2 regions of the Sulfitobacter profundi genome follow, and region 1 is predicted to be linked to the other one. Evidence: riboswitches for the same ligand, from Rfam matches in the RefSeq annotation. Region 1 holds a riboswitch; the other holds the start of a gene.
What was found. A riboswitch is a leader RNA that binds a small molecule or an ion and turns the genes downstream of it on or off. The one in region 1 is predicted to bind thiamine pyrophosphate.
Positions count from the first base shown of each region.

Region 1 (7,102 bases):
CGCTTGTGCCGCCTCGGCTTCCTGGTCCTCGACTGATTCGGCTATATCCTCTTCGCACAGACCGGCGGCCAGCTGCTGTACTACCTCGTCAGTCGTCTTTACGAGCGCACGTCCATCATCGTGACGAACCTCGACTTCGCTGAGTGGCCATCGGTCTTCGGAGACGCCAAGATGACGAAAGCGCTACTCGATCGCCATAAAGCCCCAATCTCTGCATCGAAACGGCCTACGCCCAGATCAATGGACCAGTAACCTCGGGCCCGTTAACGTGACAACACCCTGGCAATTCGTGTAAGTTTTCCCCGATCGCGCGGCGGGGCGAGCACACGAGTTCCGCGCCGCGTGACAAGCGTAATCTGTGACCGTGAATCCGCCGCCCTTGTCCCAAGCTTGATAACCTGCTGTTCAACCGCTGCGCTTTCGCACCAAGGCGCCAACATACCGCCCGCAAAGCGCGCAAGGCTGCGCGACCCCCGATTGTCGCCGAGCTCAAAAACCGCACGTCTGCTCCATGTCGCGCCAGCTCAATGGCAGAGACCAGCCCGGCAAGACTGCCCCGCGGTTATTATCACTCGTCAGACACATCAACCGGCATGTATAGGTTGCCGCCGTTGCGGAACTTTTGAGCCATTGCCTCCATCCCATCTTTGTGCGCTTCGGCCCGGATGTCATGGCTGATCCGCATGGAGCAGAATTTCGGCCCGCACATCGAACAGAAATGTGCCACCTTATGCGCCTCTTTCGGCAGCGTTTGATCATGAAAGTCACGCGCGGTTTCCGGGTCCAGCGAAAGGTTGAATTGATCCTCCCAACGGAACTCAAACCGGGCGCGGGACAAGGCATCGTCGCGCCGTTGTGCACCGGGCAGCCCTTTGGCCAAATCGGCAGCGTGAGCGGCGATTTTGTAGGTGACAACGCCAATTTTGACATCGTCACGGTCTGGCAGGCCAAGATGCTCTTTTGGGGTCACGTAACACAGCATTGCACATCCGAACCAACCAATCATCGCAGCGCCGATACCAGAGGTGATATGATCATACCCCGGCGCAATATCGGTCGTTAGTGGTCCAAGTGTGTAGAACGGCGCCTCGTGGCAGCACTCAAGCTGCTTGTCCATGTTTTCCTTGATCTTGTGCATGGCCACGTGGCCCGGCCCTTCAATCATCACCTGACAATCCTTGGCCCAAGCGACCTTCGTCAACTCGCCCAATGTTTCGAGCTCAGCAAATTGCGCTTCGTCATTGGCGTCTGCAACCGACCCCGGGCGCAGGCCATCGCCAAGACTGAACGATACATCATAGGCGCGGCAGATATCGCAAATCTCGTCGAAATTCTCGTACAGAAAGCTTTCCTTGTGGTGATGCAGGCACCATTTTGCCATGATAGCCCCCCGCGCGACACAATCCCCGTCACTCGGTTCACCGTCATTGGCACCATATGCAAACGCACGCCCGCATGAATGGTGAAGTAATCCACCCCCTGTTCGGCCTGTTCAATCAATGTGTCGCGGAAGACCTCCCATGTGAGATCCTCGGCAATTCCGTTAACCTTTTCCAGCGCTTGATAAATTGGCACGGTCCCAATGGGCACAGGGCTGTTCCGGATAATCCATTCGCGCGTGTTATGGATGTTGCGACCGGTCGAAAGGTCCATGACCGTATCGGCCCCCAGCGGATTGCCCAGACAAGCTTGTCCACTTCTTCTTCCATCGAAGATGTGACGGCAGACGTGCCCATATTGGCATTGATCTTCACTAGAAAATTGCGACCGATAATCATCGGTTCAATCTCTGGGTGGTTGATATTGGCGGGAATAATCGCCCGGCCGGCGGCGATTTCACCTCGCACAAACTCGGGCGTTACATAGTCTGGAATGTTTGCGCCAAAGTCATTGCCATCGCGCGGCGCAGATACCGCTTCACGCAACTGGTTTTCGCGAATGGCCACAAACTCCATTTCGGGCGTGACAATACCTGCCCGGGCATAGGCCAGTTGCGTTACCGCCTTGCCCTCTTTTGCACGATAGGGTTGCTGTTGCACCGGAAATTCAGGTGTCAAGCGATCACCCTGCACAAAGCCATTATCAGCGTCCTGCGTGTTCCGCCCCTGATAGGATTCGACGTCGCCGCGTCTGATGATCCAGTTTCGGCGCAAAACGGGCAAGCCATGTCTGATGTCGGTCAGATGGTTTGAATCGGTATATGGACCAGAACTGTCATAGACTGGCAGCGGCGGTTCACCTGCGGTCGGGTGAACCGAAATCTCGCGCAGGGGCACACGAATTTCGGGATATAGACTGCCTTTCACATAGATTTTGCGCGATGCAGGCAATTCACCTGTTGTGACTTTAGGATTCGGAATATTCATGGCGTGCTCCTCAAGTTGATAACTCAAAAAGACACAGACGATTTTTGGCTTGGAAACGGGCGCATGCCCCTGTCTGGCCACGCACCCAGTTCGGGAGGGGCGACCAATGCTTCCTACGCCAGTATCAACTGGGTCAGGTTCAAAGGGTCGCGACACTACAGCCTTGCTGTCAGTCGCCTCTCAGTCCCTCAGTTGGGACTCCCCTGCGTAAGATGTACGTATCTAATAGATTTCAGAAGAGCAAGGGCAGCCGATAAGGTACCGTCAGTGGCGAAGCCATTGCTGAAGGCATTTGATTGGCCGATATCCGCTCCGATCTTTGGTACTTTTACGGATGGTTGGCGTCGTGGGGCGCCTCTGACGGGCGGCCGAAGTGTGTTGTCACGTTAACTCGCCGAGTTTGCAAGCTCTCGCTTTCGGAAAGGCAAATGGCTGTTCTCTGCGCGGTTATTCAGCCCCTTGATCAACGTTCGGCATGCCACCTTGAAATGTCGGCGAGTTAACGTGACAATAGTTCCGGGATCTGGTGGATCGAATTGACGATGAATGAGGTGTCCTTAGATTTTGTAGATACTTACTTGGCAATTTGGGAACCGAGTAGAAGCGCGGATTCAGCCGCACAATCGGTTTAGGACGAGTTCAAGCGGAACTATGTAGCGCAGGTTTTTCATCCTAGCGACGGTCAGCTAGATGGCCGAGCGGCTCGGGTCGCGCCCTTTACGGTACCGGGATCGGCGATGATCGAAGCTAAAATAAAAGGCGGGCTCGAAAGCCCGCCTTCTGCGTTACTTGATGTGAAGTCTTATTCCCAGCCAACCGTGTCAAAGATTTTCTGCGCGGTGCCGATGTTCTCGGCCACGTCCGACAGGTTCACCTCGTCGGCTTTGAACTCACCCAACTGCTTTACGCTATCAGCCAGTTCAACGCCTTCCACCGTCGGGAACTCATCGTTACCGGCCGAGAAATAGACCTGCGCCTGATCAGAGGCGAGATACTCAAGGAACTTCACAGCATTCTCACGGTTCGGCGCGTTCTTGGCCACGCCGCCGCCGGAGAGGTTCATATGCGCGCCGTTGCCTTCTTGGTCCGGCCAGATCAGGCCGATCTTGTCGATATCGGCACTCACGCCGTCCACATCGGTGCGGATCGCGCGGGCGAAATAGTAGCTGTTGGATACCGCGATGTCGCATTCACCCGAGACGATGCCGCGCAGCTGGTCGGTGTCACCGCCCTGCGGTGCGCGCGCCATGTTGTCGACCACGCCCTGTGCCCATTCGGTCGCGGCTTCTTCACCCTCGTGCGTCACGATGGCAGCCAACAGAGTCTGGTTGTAGGTGTTGGTCGAGGACCGGATGCAGACCTGACCTTTGTAGGCAGGATCGGCGAGGTCCATGTAAGTCGCGGGTGGGGTGTCCAGCGTCTCTTTGTTAAAGAAGATGATCCGCGCGCGCTGCGACAGGCCGAACCACTGGTTGTCGTCGTCTTGCAGATTGCCGGGAATGCGCTCTTCAAGCGTGTCGCTCTCCACCGCTTGCAGCAGGCCCATGTCTTTGGCGCGCTTGAGGCGGCTGGTGTCGACGGTCAGCAGCAAGTCGGCGGGGGAGTTGGCACCCTCGGCTTCCATACGGGCCAGCAGTTCGTCGGCCTTGCCTTCGATGCGGTTAATGGTGATGCCAGTTGCTTCGGTAAAGTCGGAGTAAAGGCGCTCATCGGTGTCATAGTGACGGGCGGAGTAGAGGTTCAACTCGCCATCGGCCAGCGCGGGTAGTGCCAGCGACATCAGCGCGGCGGCGGCAGTCGATGTTTTGCAGAAGGTCATATCAGGGTCCTGTTCCAGTTTGGAGTAACTTGACTGAAACAGTAAGAAACAGATTTTAGACGCCCCTGCAACCAATTCCGATAAAATCGGTCAGAAGGTCCGGCACCATTTCCCGACGCAGACCATCAGCCATTGAGCGCACCGAGAGGCCGGGCTATGAGGGCGGAACAAACATCTCGACTTGTCTGGCTGCGCAATAGGACATTCCGTGGCTGCCTAGAAGGTAGCTCCGGAAGAAGGTCGAGATGCTCTTCACGCATCTCAAGCGCACCCTCGGCCTCGGAAGGCTCTGATTACGTGGCCCATGCGGTGCAAATGACGAATTCCTGCTCGCCGCAACCGCCCAAAATCTCCGGAAATTGGTCAAGATCTTTCCTGCACCGCAGCAAACGCGAAAAGCCCTACAGGAAAGGCGCTCGCGCCGCACGTTGCAAGATTTGGCGCAGATGAGTGTCTTTCTCCCAAGGCCGGTGCAGGACGATCATTACGATGGCATTGATCTCCTGCCATTCTGCAAGCAGGGATCGAAGATCATCGATCCCTTCAGCCCCTGACGCTCCGATGGCAATGACCGCTGCCGAAACTCCGCCATAACCTCAGTCTCAAGAGGTGCGCGATTCGAAAACTTGAAGCCTGCCCAGCAAATTAGACGGGATGACGCCGTCTTTTGGCATAAGATGAATAGGCTGCGGCTTTTAGGCAGACGTCAGTGTTGTCACCAAAGCGTTTCGCTTGCCCATTCTTGGCTTCCTGTTCAAAGTGGCCGGTGGCGGGAAATAAGGATATGCCACACATGCAAAACGAAGAGAGGTCGGAACCCCGCGACAGCGATCCCTATCAACTTGCCTGCCTTGCCGCAGGAGTTGGTGTCTGGGACTGGGATCTTCGGTCGGACGAGATCTATTTTTCTTCTCTTGCGCGAGAGATTCAGGGTCTTTCGCAAGATGAGCCAGCAACTTTCGCCACAGTGCGCTCGCTAACCCATCCCGATGATGCTGCCGATATGCTTGCCGCGCTGGAGCACGCCCTCGATCCGGAGAACCGCTTACAGGAGAGCTATGTCTATCGGATCACGCGCCCTGACACCGGTGAACTTCGGTGGGTGAGAGCTCATGGGGTAGCGCGGTTTGCTGAGGTCGAGGGCAAGATCCAGGCCGTTCATTACAGCGGCTCGATCGAGGATATCACCGAGCGGGAGGAAATGCGGCGCGCCCTGACTGAAAGCGAGGCACGGCTGCGCATTGCACTCGATGCCGCCCAGATGGCTGTCTGGGAGATCGATCTCGAGAGCGATATCGTCACGTCCTCGGTAGAGTTGAACCGGCTCTACGGTTTCCCGGACGATGCCAAGCCCGCTGCTGATGATTTCCGGGCGCGCTATGCTCCGGGCGAGGGCGAGCGCCTCGCAAAGGCTGGAGCAGAGGCGCGGGCAAGTGGTGAAAACAAGCTTCAGACACAGGTGCGTCATCTGTTTCCTGATGGATCGGAACGAGTGTTTCTGCTCAGGGCCGCGCTGGCGCCGGTCGATCATACCGGGCGGGAACGTGCAATCGGGGTGGTGTTCGACATTACCGAACAGGCACGACAGGAAGAACGCATCGCAACTGTCGCCGATGAACTTCGCCACCGGCTGAAGAACCTGGCAGCATTGATGGGAGCGATCGCCGGTCGAACCTGGGCCCGGGACGCGCACTACGAAAGCTTTATGGCGCGTCTGCGCGCGATGTCGGCCGCCACCGATTTGATGTTCGGAAAAGAAGCCCGTGCGCTCGCGGTTTCGGAGCTTGTCGACCACGTGCTGGCCCCGTTCAAGGATGAGGCCTGTAAAATCAGGGTCGAGGGCTCACAGGTGCTCGTTCCGAACAAGGCGATTTCCGGCCTTGCCATGGCGCTCCATGAACTCGCCACCAATGCCGTCAAGCATGGCGCGCTTTCGGTCCCGGCTGGCGGTATCGATGTAAGCTGGCAGAGCACCGTTGAGGGGACGCTGGAGCTGCACTGGAAGGAGCACGGCGGTCCCCCGGTGACCAAGCCTGAGCATGTGGGGTTTGGCACCCAGCTATTGCGCCGTGGTGCCCTTCCTCCGCCACATCGAGTGGACCTCTGCTATCTCGCCTGTGGACTGGAAGCCCATATCCATGTCGTTGGAGATGATCAGCGAGTATAGAAAGCCTGTGGAACGGGGCTACGGCAGGCAGGGTTGAACCTGTCAGCCTCGCGATCTTCGGATCGGCCGTGGCCCACGGGATGTCCGCCTCCATCCTAACTCGGAGGCTGGGGTGACGTCACGCCAAGAGGGAGTGACTAAGCGCCTGAACTCCTTAATGGACGTGTTGGCTCGACGCGCCTCAATTGATCATACTATTGGATTAGTTGGCCCACCTACCGCCACTCCCGGGCTGCCGCGTTTAGCCTGTGGGCCGACTATGCCGAGGATATGACTGTGTGAAAGCTGCGTGTTGATTGTCACCGAGAACTGACCCGGCATTTTCACCGAGACTTGACCCACCCAGTTGTTATGTTCTTTGCGTTATGATGGCGTCAATGCCGCTTTTTCCTTTCGTTTCTGTTTGGCTGTCGCGGAGCTGGCCTTGAACCGGTAGCTGTCATTGCCGGTCTCGAGAATGTGGCAACGATGTGTGAGGCGGTCGAGGAGCGCGGTGGTCATCTTTGCATCACCGAACACGCTGGCCCATTCGCTAAAGCTCAGGTTGGTTGTGATGACGACGCTGGTGCGCTCGTAGAGTTTGCTTAGAAGGTGGAACAGCAACGCGCCACCCGTAGCGCTGAACGGCAGGTATCCCAGCTCATCCAAGACCACTAAATCGGCTTTCACCAGCACCTCGGCGATCTTTCCTGCCTTGCCTTGGGCCTTTTCCTGCTCCAACGCATTGACCAACTCGACCGTGGAGAAGAA
Region 1 covers NZ_JBHSWA010000005.1:17,560-24,661, forward strand. Annotated here, with positions in the region: partial or broken gene ACFQAU_RS21270 (ATP-binding protein) at 40-195, shown strand; partial or broken gene thiC (phosphomethylpyrimidine synthase ThiC) at 569-2,366, opposite strand; TPP riboswitch at 2,460-2,581, opposite strand; gene ACFQAU_RS21280 (Fe(3+) ABC transporter substrate-binding protein) at 3,169-4,185, opposite strand; partial or broken gene ACFQAU_RS21285 (transposase) at 4,416-4,571, shown strand; gene ACFQAU_RS21290 (sensor histidine kinase) at 4,979-6,352, shown strand; gene istB (IS21-like element helper ATPase IstB) at 6,716-7,102, opposite strand, start outside.

Region 2 (7,102 bases), on a different contig from region 1:
ATATCGCGCGGGGCGATCTGGCTCTCGGCGATGAAATTTACGGGCGACGCAGGTTCGGGAGCGCTGTCAAAGCGAAAGCCCGACATCCGCCATTGTGCGGCGTCCCAGATCATCAGCTGCCCGAGCGGAGAAGGCGACAGCCCCAGCAGCACCGACAGCGCCATCTGCGCTTGCGCCGCGCCGATTACTCCCACCACGGGGCCCAAAACGCCCGCCGTGGCACAGGTGGCCGCCGTCTGCGGCAAATCTGGGAAAACCGCGCGGAGAGAGGGGGCAGGCCCACAAAAGCCGCCAACATAGCCCGACATCCCAAGCGCCGAAGCCGAGATCAGCGGCTTGCCTTGCGCCAAAGACAGATCCGAAAGCGTCAGGCTGGCGGCGAAAGTGTCCGCGCAGTCGAGGGCAATATCGCACTCCGCCAGCAATCCGGGGGCGTTGGCGGGGGTAAGCCATTCGGCACGCGGGGTGAGCGTCACCTCCGGGTTCAGCGCCGCCATCGCCTCTGCCGCGGCGGTGACCTTGGGCCTGCCGATATCGCCCATTTGGTAGAGCGGTTGGCGGTGCAGGTTACTCTCGGCCACCACATCGCCATCGACCAGCGTGATGCGCCCCACACCGGCCCCGACGAGGTATTGCAGCACCGGCACCGCCAGTGCCCCGGCACCGACAACGAGCATACGCGCGGCAGCAAGCCGTTCCTGCCCCTCGGCACCGACCTGCGGCAGAATGGTCTGGCGGGCGTAGCGGCTCATGCCGTCACCTTGAGCCATTCGCGCATCCGCGCGTCGGGGTCGGCGTTCAGTGTGATATCCGTGACCGCCGCCACCGTGTCGGCCCCGGCGGCAAAGGCCCCCGGCGCACGGGCGACCGACATGCCGCCAATAGCGCAAAGCGGGATGTCACCGATCCGCGCCTTCCATTCGGTCAGCCGATCGAGGCCCTGTTCGGTCCATTTCATCTTTTTCAGAATGGTCGGATAGACCGGACCAAGGGCGATGTAATCGGGGGAGAGGGCCAGCGCGCGGTCAAGTTCGGCGTGGTCGTGGGTGGAGAGGCCCAGTTTCACTCCCGCGCGCCGGATCGCGGGGATGTCGGCTGTGTCCAGATCCTCTTGACCCAGATGCAGCCAGTCGGCCCCCAGTTCAATGGCCAGTTCCCAATGGTCATTCACCACCAACTGCGCGCCGTATTGGCGGCAAAGGTCAAGCGCGGTGGTGATCTCGGTCCGCAGCAGGTCATGCGGCGCGTCTTTGATGCGCAACTGCACCAGCTTGACGCCCAAGGGCACCGCCCGCGCAACCCATGCAGCACTGTCAAAAACGGGATAAAAACGCGGCAGGGTCATAGCCAAGCCTTTCCGATCACGGGGGTGGAGGGCATCGCCATATCGCGCTGGCCCATCGGGCCGGAGGCGGCGGCAAGCGCGCCCGCGCGGCAGGCCAGCGCAAAGGCCTCGGCCATGGCGGCGGGGTTGCGGGCTTCGGCGACGGCGGTGTTGAGGAGCACCGCGTCGAACCCCATCTCAAGCGCCTGTGCGGCATGGCTGGGCAGGCCAAGGCCCGCATCGATCACCATGGCCACCTCCGGAAATGCGGCCCGCAGGCTGCGCAGCCCGTGCAGGTTGTTCAGCCCCAGCCCTGACCCAATCGGCGCGCCCCAAGGCATCAGCACCCGGCAACCCGCATCGACCAGCCGCCCGGCCAGCACCTGATCCTCGGTGGTGTAGGGAAAAACCTCGAACCCATCGGCGCAAAGCGCCTCGGCGGCCTCAACCAAGCCGAAGGGGTCAGGCTGCAGGGTGTCGGCATGGCCGATAACTTCCAGCTTAATCCAATTGGTCCCGAAATACTCCCGCGCCATCTGTGCCGTGGTGATCGCCTCCCGCGCCGAATGGCAACCGGCAGTGTTGGGCAGCAGATGCACGCCGAGCCCGCGCACCATATCCCAAAACGCCTGACCCGCACCCTGTTCGCGGCGCAGGGAAACGGTTGCCACCGGGGCGGCACTTTGGCGAAAGGCGGCCTCCATCACCGCGGGCGAGGGATAGCGCGCGGTGCCCAGCATCAGCGGCAGGGGCAGCGAAATGCCGTAAAAGTCGCGCATCGCTTAGCCCCTGCATGGCGCTGAGCACTTCGAGCTGGTCGCCATCGCTCAGCGTCGTCGCGCCCCGCGCGCCTGCGGGGACGAAATTGCCGTTGAGTGCGGTGGCGACCTTGGCTTCGCCCCAGCCAAGCTCCACCAAGACCGCGTTAAGCCGCGTGGCAGTGACCTCACGCGCTTCGCCGTTCACTTCAATTTTCACGGAATAAATCCCCTGTTGTCGCTGTTGCAAGAAAGGCTGCGGCCTGTTCTGCCAAGGCCGGTGCCATGAGAAACCCGTGCCGAAACAATCCGTTAAGATGCAGCACTGCGCCGCGTTGCACGATGCCGGGAAGGTTGTCGGCAAAGGCGGGGCGCAGGTCGGCGCCCATCTCAATGATCTCGCCTTCGGCAAAGCGCGGGTCGAGCGCATAGGCCGCCGAGAGCAGTTCCAGCGCCGAGCGCGCGGTCATTTGGGCGCGACTGGCGCTTTCGATCTGGGTCGCGCCCAGCATATAAATTCCGTTCCCGCGCGGCACCACATAGAGCGGGTGGCGCGGGTGCAGCAGGCGGATCGGGCGGGTGAGGGTGATCTCAGGCGCGCGCAGCAAGATCATCTCGCCGCGCACCGCCCGCAGGCCGGGTAGGTCGGCGCTGGCGGCCATGCCACGGCAGTCGATCACCGGGCCTGCGACCTTGGATGGGGTGAGGGGCGTGGGCTCGACCTTCACCCCATGGGCGGCGAGCGTTTGGGTAAGATCATGCAGGGCTTGGCGCGGGTTCAGGTGCGCTTCCTCCTCAAAGAACAGCCCGCGCCGATGACGCCCGGTAAGCTCGTGCTCGACCGCCGCGATGGCCTCGGCGTCGCAAGGGGTGTGGCCGTCGGTCCGGTCGGCGAACCGCTGGATTTCAGCGCGGTCCCGTTCCGGGGCGAGGACCAGCGTGCCCCTATGGGTGACCTCGGTGATCTCAGACCAGAGCGCCGCGGCACGCCGCCCGTTGGTCACCACCGCAGGCTCGCTCAGCGCGCCTTCGCAGAAGGGGGCGAGCATCCCGCCCGCCCACCATGAACAGCCATGCGGCCCGGGCGTGCCTTTGCGGTCGACCAACCGGGGCCGCAGCCCCTGCGCCAGACAGGCCCGCGCGGCCCAAAGCCCCGCAACGCCTGCGCCGATGATGGTGACGTCACTCATGGGGCCAAACCGCGTGGAAATGATGCACCGGGCCGTGGCCATGCCCAATGTTCAGCGCATCCGCCGCGGCAATGGCGCGTTGCAGATAGGCATGCGCAGCCTGCACGGCCTGCGGCAACGTTTGCCCCCGCGCCAGCCCCGCGGCGATGGCGGCGGAAAGGGTGCAGCCGGTGCCGTGGGTGTTGGCGGTGTGCTGGCGGGGCGCGGAAAGGCGCAGGGTTTCAGCCGCGGTGATCAGCAGATCGACGCAGGTCTCCCCTTGCCATGCCCGCCCTTCATCAGCACCGCGCCGGGACCGGCAGAGAGCAGGGCGCGGCCCTGTTCCAGCATGGTGGCCTCATTGGTGGCTTCCGGCCTGTCCAGCAGCCGTGCGGCCTCGGGCAGGTTTGGCGTTAGTACATGGGCCAAGGGCAGCATCCGGTCGCGCAGTGTCGCCACCGCCTCGGCAGAGAGCAGCGCATCGCCGGATTTTGCCACCATCACCGGGTCGAGCACCACAGGCGCGGCGCAGCCCGCCAGCCCCTCGGCCACGGCAGTGATCGTTTCAGGATCGCCCAACATGCCGATTTTCACCGCACCGATCGCCAGATCGTCAAAGACCGCCGCCATCTGCGCCCGGATCATCGCGGGAGAGATCATCTCAACCCCGGTCACCGCGCGTGTGTTCTGCGCCGTCACGGCGGTGAGCACGCTGGCCCCATAGACGCCAAGCGCGCTGAAGGTCTTCAGATCGGCCTGAATCCCCGCCCCGCCGCCGCTGTCGGACCCCGCAATCGTCAGTGCTTGAAAAGCCATTTGGCCCCCATGTGTTAGATGGGCCAAGGGCGTGTGGATACGGGATAAACGACGGGCCGCGTGGGGCCGATGCTTGGTTCCGTTCCCTACGCCGGTACGACCCGGATCAGGTTCGATGGGTCGGTTTTCACCTCTCAGCCTTGCGGCACCCCAACGGATTGCGGGCAGGCTAGCGAGGCGGGCTGGCAGGGTCAACTGGTGATGGTTAATTTATGAGTTGTCGTTCTGTATCAACTATTTGCGAGTCACACTTCATCAAATACATGAAGATTCGTTAATGAAAATCCCGCGACTTCGGGATCACACGCGCGTCGCGCGGATGGCTATGCATCGCCACCTGACCGGGCAGCGGATGGGTCGGGTGATCACCCCGCGTGGTGATGCCGGGCATCGGTGCGTCCGACAGCGAAGCAAGCCTGTCAGAGCGGTCCTTAAGCCGGTCGGCCACCACATGGATCACCCGCCCGTCGGTCTGCACGCGCCCTTCGACCACCAGCAGCCGCGCGGCCATGATCGTGGGGCGGTAAAGCTTGAACATATTAGGCCAGATCACGAGGTTCGCCACGCCGCATTCATCCTCCAGCGTGATGAAACAGACCCCCTTGGCGCTGCCCGGCTTTTGCCGCACCAGCACCAGCCCGGCGAGCTTGACCCGTCGCCCATGCCCCATGCGTGCCAAATCGCGGGCCGAAGCAAACCCCTGCGCGGCGAGGCTGGAGCGGTAAAAGGACATCGGATGCGCCTTCAGCGACAGGCGCAGCGTTTGGTAGTCGGCCACGACCTGTTCGGCCTTCGGCATCACCGGCAAGGTGACCTCCGGCTCCGGCCCCTGAGCCGCGGCCTCCGCATGGTCAAAGATCGGCAAGGCGGGCGCGTCGCGCAGCCCTTGGGCCTGCCAGAGCGCCTGACGCCGGTCGATCCCCATGCTGCGCATCGTGTCGGCGGCGGCCAGTTGACGGATCGCCTTGGCATCGAGCCCGGCGCGAGACTTGAGGTCTTCGACATCCGCAAAGGCGCCTCGCGCCGGTCCATGATCCGCGCGGCGGCTTTTTCCTGCAACCCGTCCACCATGCGCAGCCCCAGCCGCAGGGCAAAACCGTCGCCGCAGGGCTCCAGCGTGCAGTTCCAGTCGGAGTAATTCACATCAACCGCGCGCACCTCGACCTGATGCTCGCGGGCGTCGCGCACGATCTGGGCGGGGGCGTAAAACCCCATCGGCTGCGAGTTCAGCAGCGCGCAGGCAAAGGCCGCCGGGTAGTGGCATTTCATCCATGAGGACACATAGACCAGCTTGGCAAAACTCGCCGCATGGCTCTCGGGGAAGCCATATTCGCCGAACCCCTTGATCTGGTCAAAACAGCGCTGCGCAAAGACCGGGTCATAGCCGCGGTTGGTCATCCGGCCCACCATCTTGTCTTGTAGCTTTTCAATCGTCCCGCGCGAGCGGAAGGTGGCCATGGCCTTGCGCAGCTCGTTCGCCTCGGTCGGGGAAAACTGTGCCGCGTCGATGGATATCTTCATCGCCTGTTCTTGAAAGATCGGCACGCCCAGCGTCCGGCTGAGGATGCTGAACAACTCGTCCTGCGGATAGGCCGGGCCGGGGGCGGGGTAGACGACGCTCTCCATCCCCTGGCGGCGGCGCAGGTAGGGGTGGACCATGTCGCCTTGGATCGGGCCGGGGCGGACGATGGCGACCTCGATCACCAGATCATAGAACACGCGGGGGCGCAGCTTCGGCAGCATCGCCATCTGCGCGCGGCTTTCGACCTGAAAGACGCCCAGACTGTCGCCCCGGCAGAGCATGTCGTAGGTGGGTCGCCCTGTGGCGTCGTCCTCGTGATCCTCCACCGGGACCGTGGCCAGTTCCAGCGGGCGGTCGTAATGCGCCTCGATCAGATCAAAGCATTTGGCGATGCAGGTGAGCATGCCAAGGGCGAGGATATCGACCTTGAAGATTTGCAGCGCGTCGATGTCGTCCTTGTCCCATTCGATGAAACTGCGCTCGGGCATGGCGCCGTTGCCGATGGGGACGATCTCGGTCAGGGGGCGTTCGGTCAGGATGAAACCGCCGACGTGCTGGCTCAGGTGGCGCGGCATGCCGATCATCTGGGAGGCCAGTTTCAGCACCATGCGCAGATAGGGATCTGACAGGTCCAACCCCGCCTCGCGGGCGCGGTCATCGTCCATCTGGCCCTCGAAACTGCCCCAGATCGTGCCCGCGAGTTTTGAGGTCACGTCTTCCGACAGCCCCATCGCCTTGCCGACCTCGCGAATGGCCGAGCGTGGGCGGTAGTGGATCACCGTGGCGCAGAGCCCGGCGCGGTGGCGGCCATATTTGCCGTACATGTATTGGATGACCTCTTCGCGCCGCTCATGCTCGAAATCGACGTCGATGTCGGGCGGCTCATCGCGTTCCTCGGAAAGGAACCGCTCGAACAGCAGGTTATGCACCGCCGGGTCGACCGAGGTGATGCCGAGGCAGAAACAGACCGCCGAATTGGCCGCCGAGCCGCGCCCTTGGCAGAGGATCGGCGGCTCAGCTTCCTCGCGGGCAAAGCGCACGATGTCGTAGATGGTCAGGAAATAGCGGGCGATCTTTTTCGACCCGATGAGCGCGAATTCCTTTTCGATGGTCTTTTCTACCCCTCGGGCACGCCTTGCGGGTAGCGCCGCGCCGCGCCCTCCCATGTGAGGCGGGCGAGTTCCTCCATCGGGCTGCGGCCTTCGGGGACGATCTCATGTGGGTATTCGTAGGCCAGATCGGTGAGGCGAAAGGTGATCCTGTCCGCCAGACGCCGCGTCTCGGCGATGGCATGGGGCCAGTCGGCGAAGAGGCGCAGCATCGCCTCGGGCGATTTCAGGTGCCGTTCGGCATTGGCGGCCAAGAGATAGCCCGCCTTGGGCACGATCACGCCCTCGCGGATCGCCACCATCACATCCTGCAAGGGCCGCCGGTGGCGCGCGTGGTAGAGCACATCGTTGGTGGCCAAAATCCTCAGCCCATGGGCGCGGGCCAGTGCGTCCAAGCGGTTGAT
Region 2 covers NZ_JBHSWA010000001.1:100,472-107,573, reverse strand. Annotated here, with positions in the region: gene ACFQAU_RS00570 (HesA/MoeB/ThiF family protein) at 1-752, opposite strand, end outside; gene ACFQAU_RS00565 (thiamine phosphate synthase) at 749-1,345, opposite strand; gene ACFQAU_RS00560 (thiazole synthase) at 1,342-2,103, opposite strand; partial or broken gene ACFQAU_RS00555 (sulfur carrier protein ThiS) at 2,171-2,239, opposite strand; gene ACFQAU_RS00550 (FAD-dependent oxidoreductase) at 2,292-3,272, opposite strand; partial or broken gene thiD (bifunctional hydroxymethylpyrimidine kinase/phosphomethylpyrimidine kinase) at 3,265-4,067, opposite strand; TPP riboswitch at 4,134-4,230, opposite strand; partial or broken gene ACFQAU_RS00540 (error-prone DNA polymerase) at 4,342-7,102, opposite strand, start outside.
Region 2: linked by a shared signal. The riboswitch ahead of thiD (bifunctional hydroxymethylpyrimidine kinase/phosphomethylpyrimidine kinase) and the one ahead of thiC (phosphomethylpyrimidine synthase ThiC) in region 1 are both predicted to bind thiamine pyrophosphate.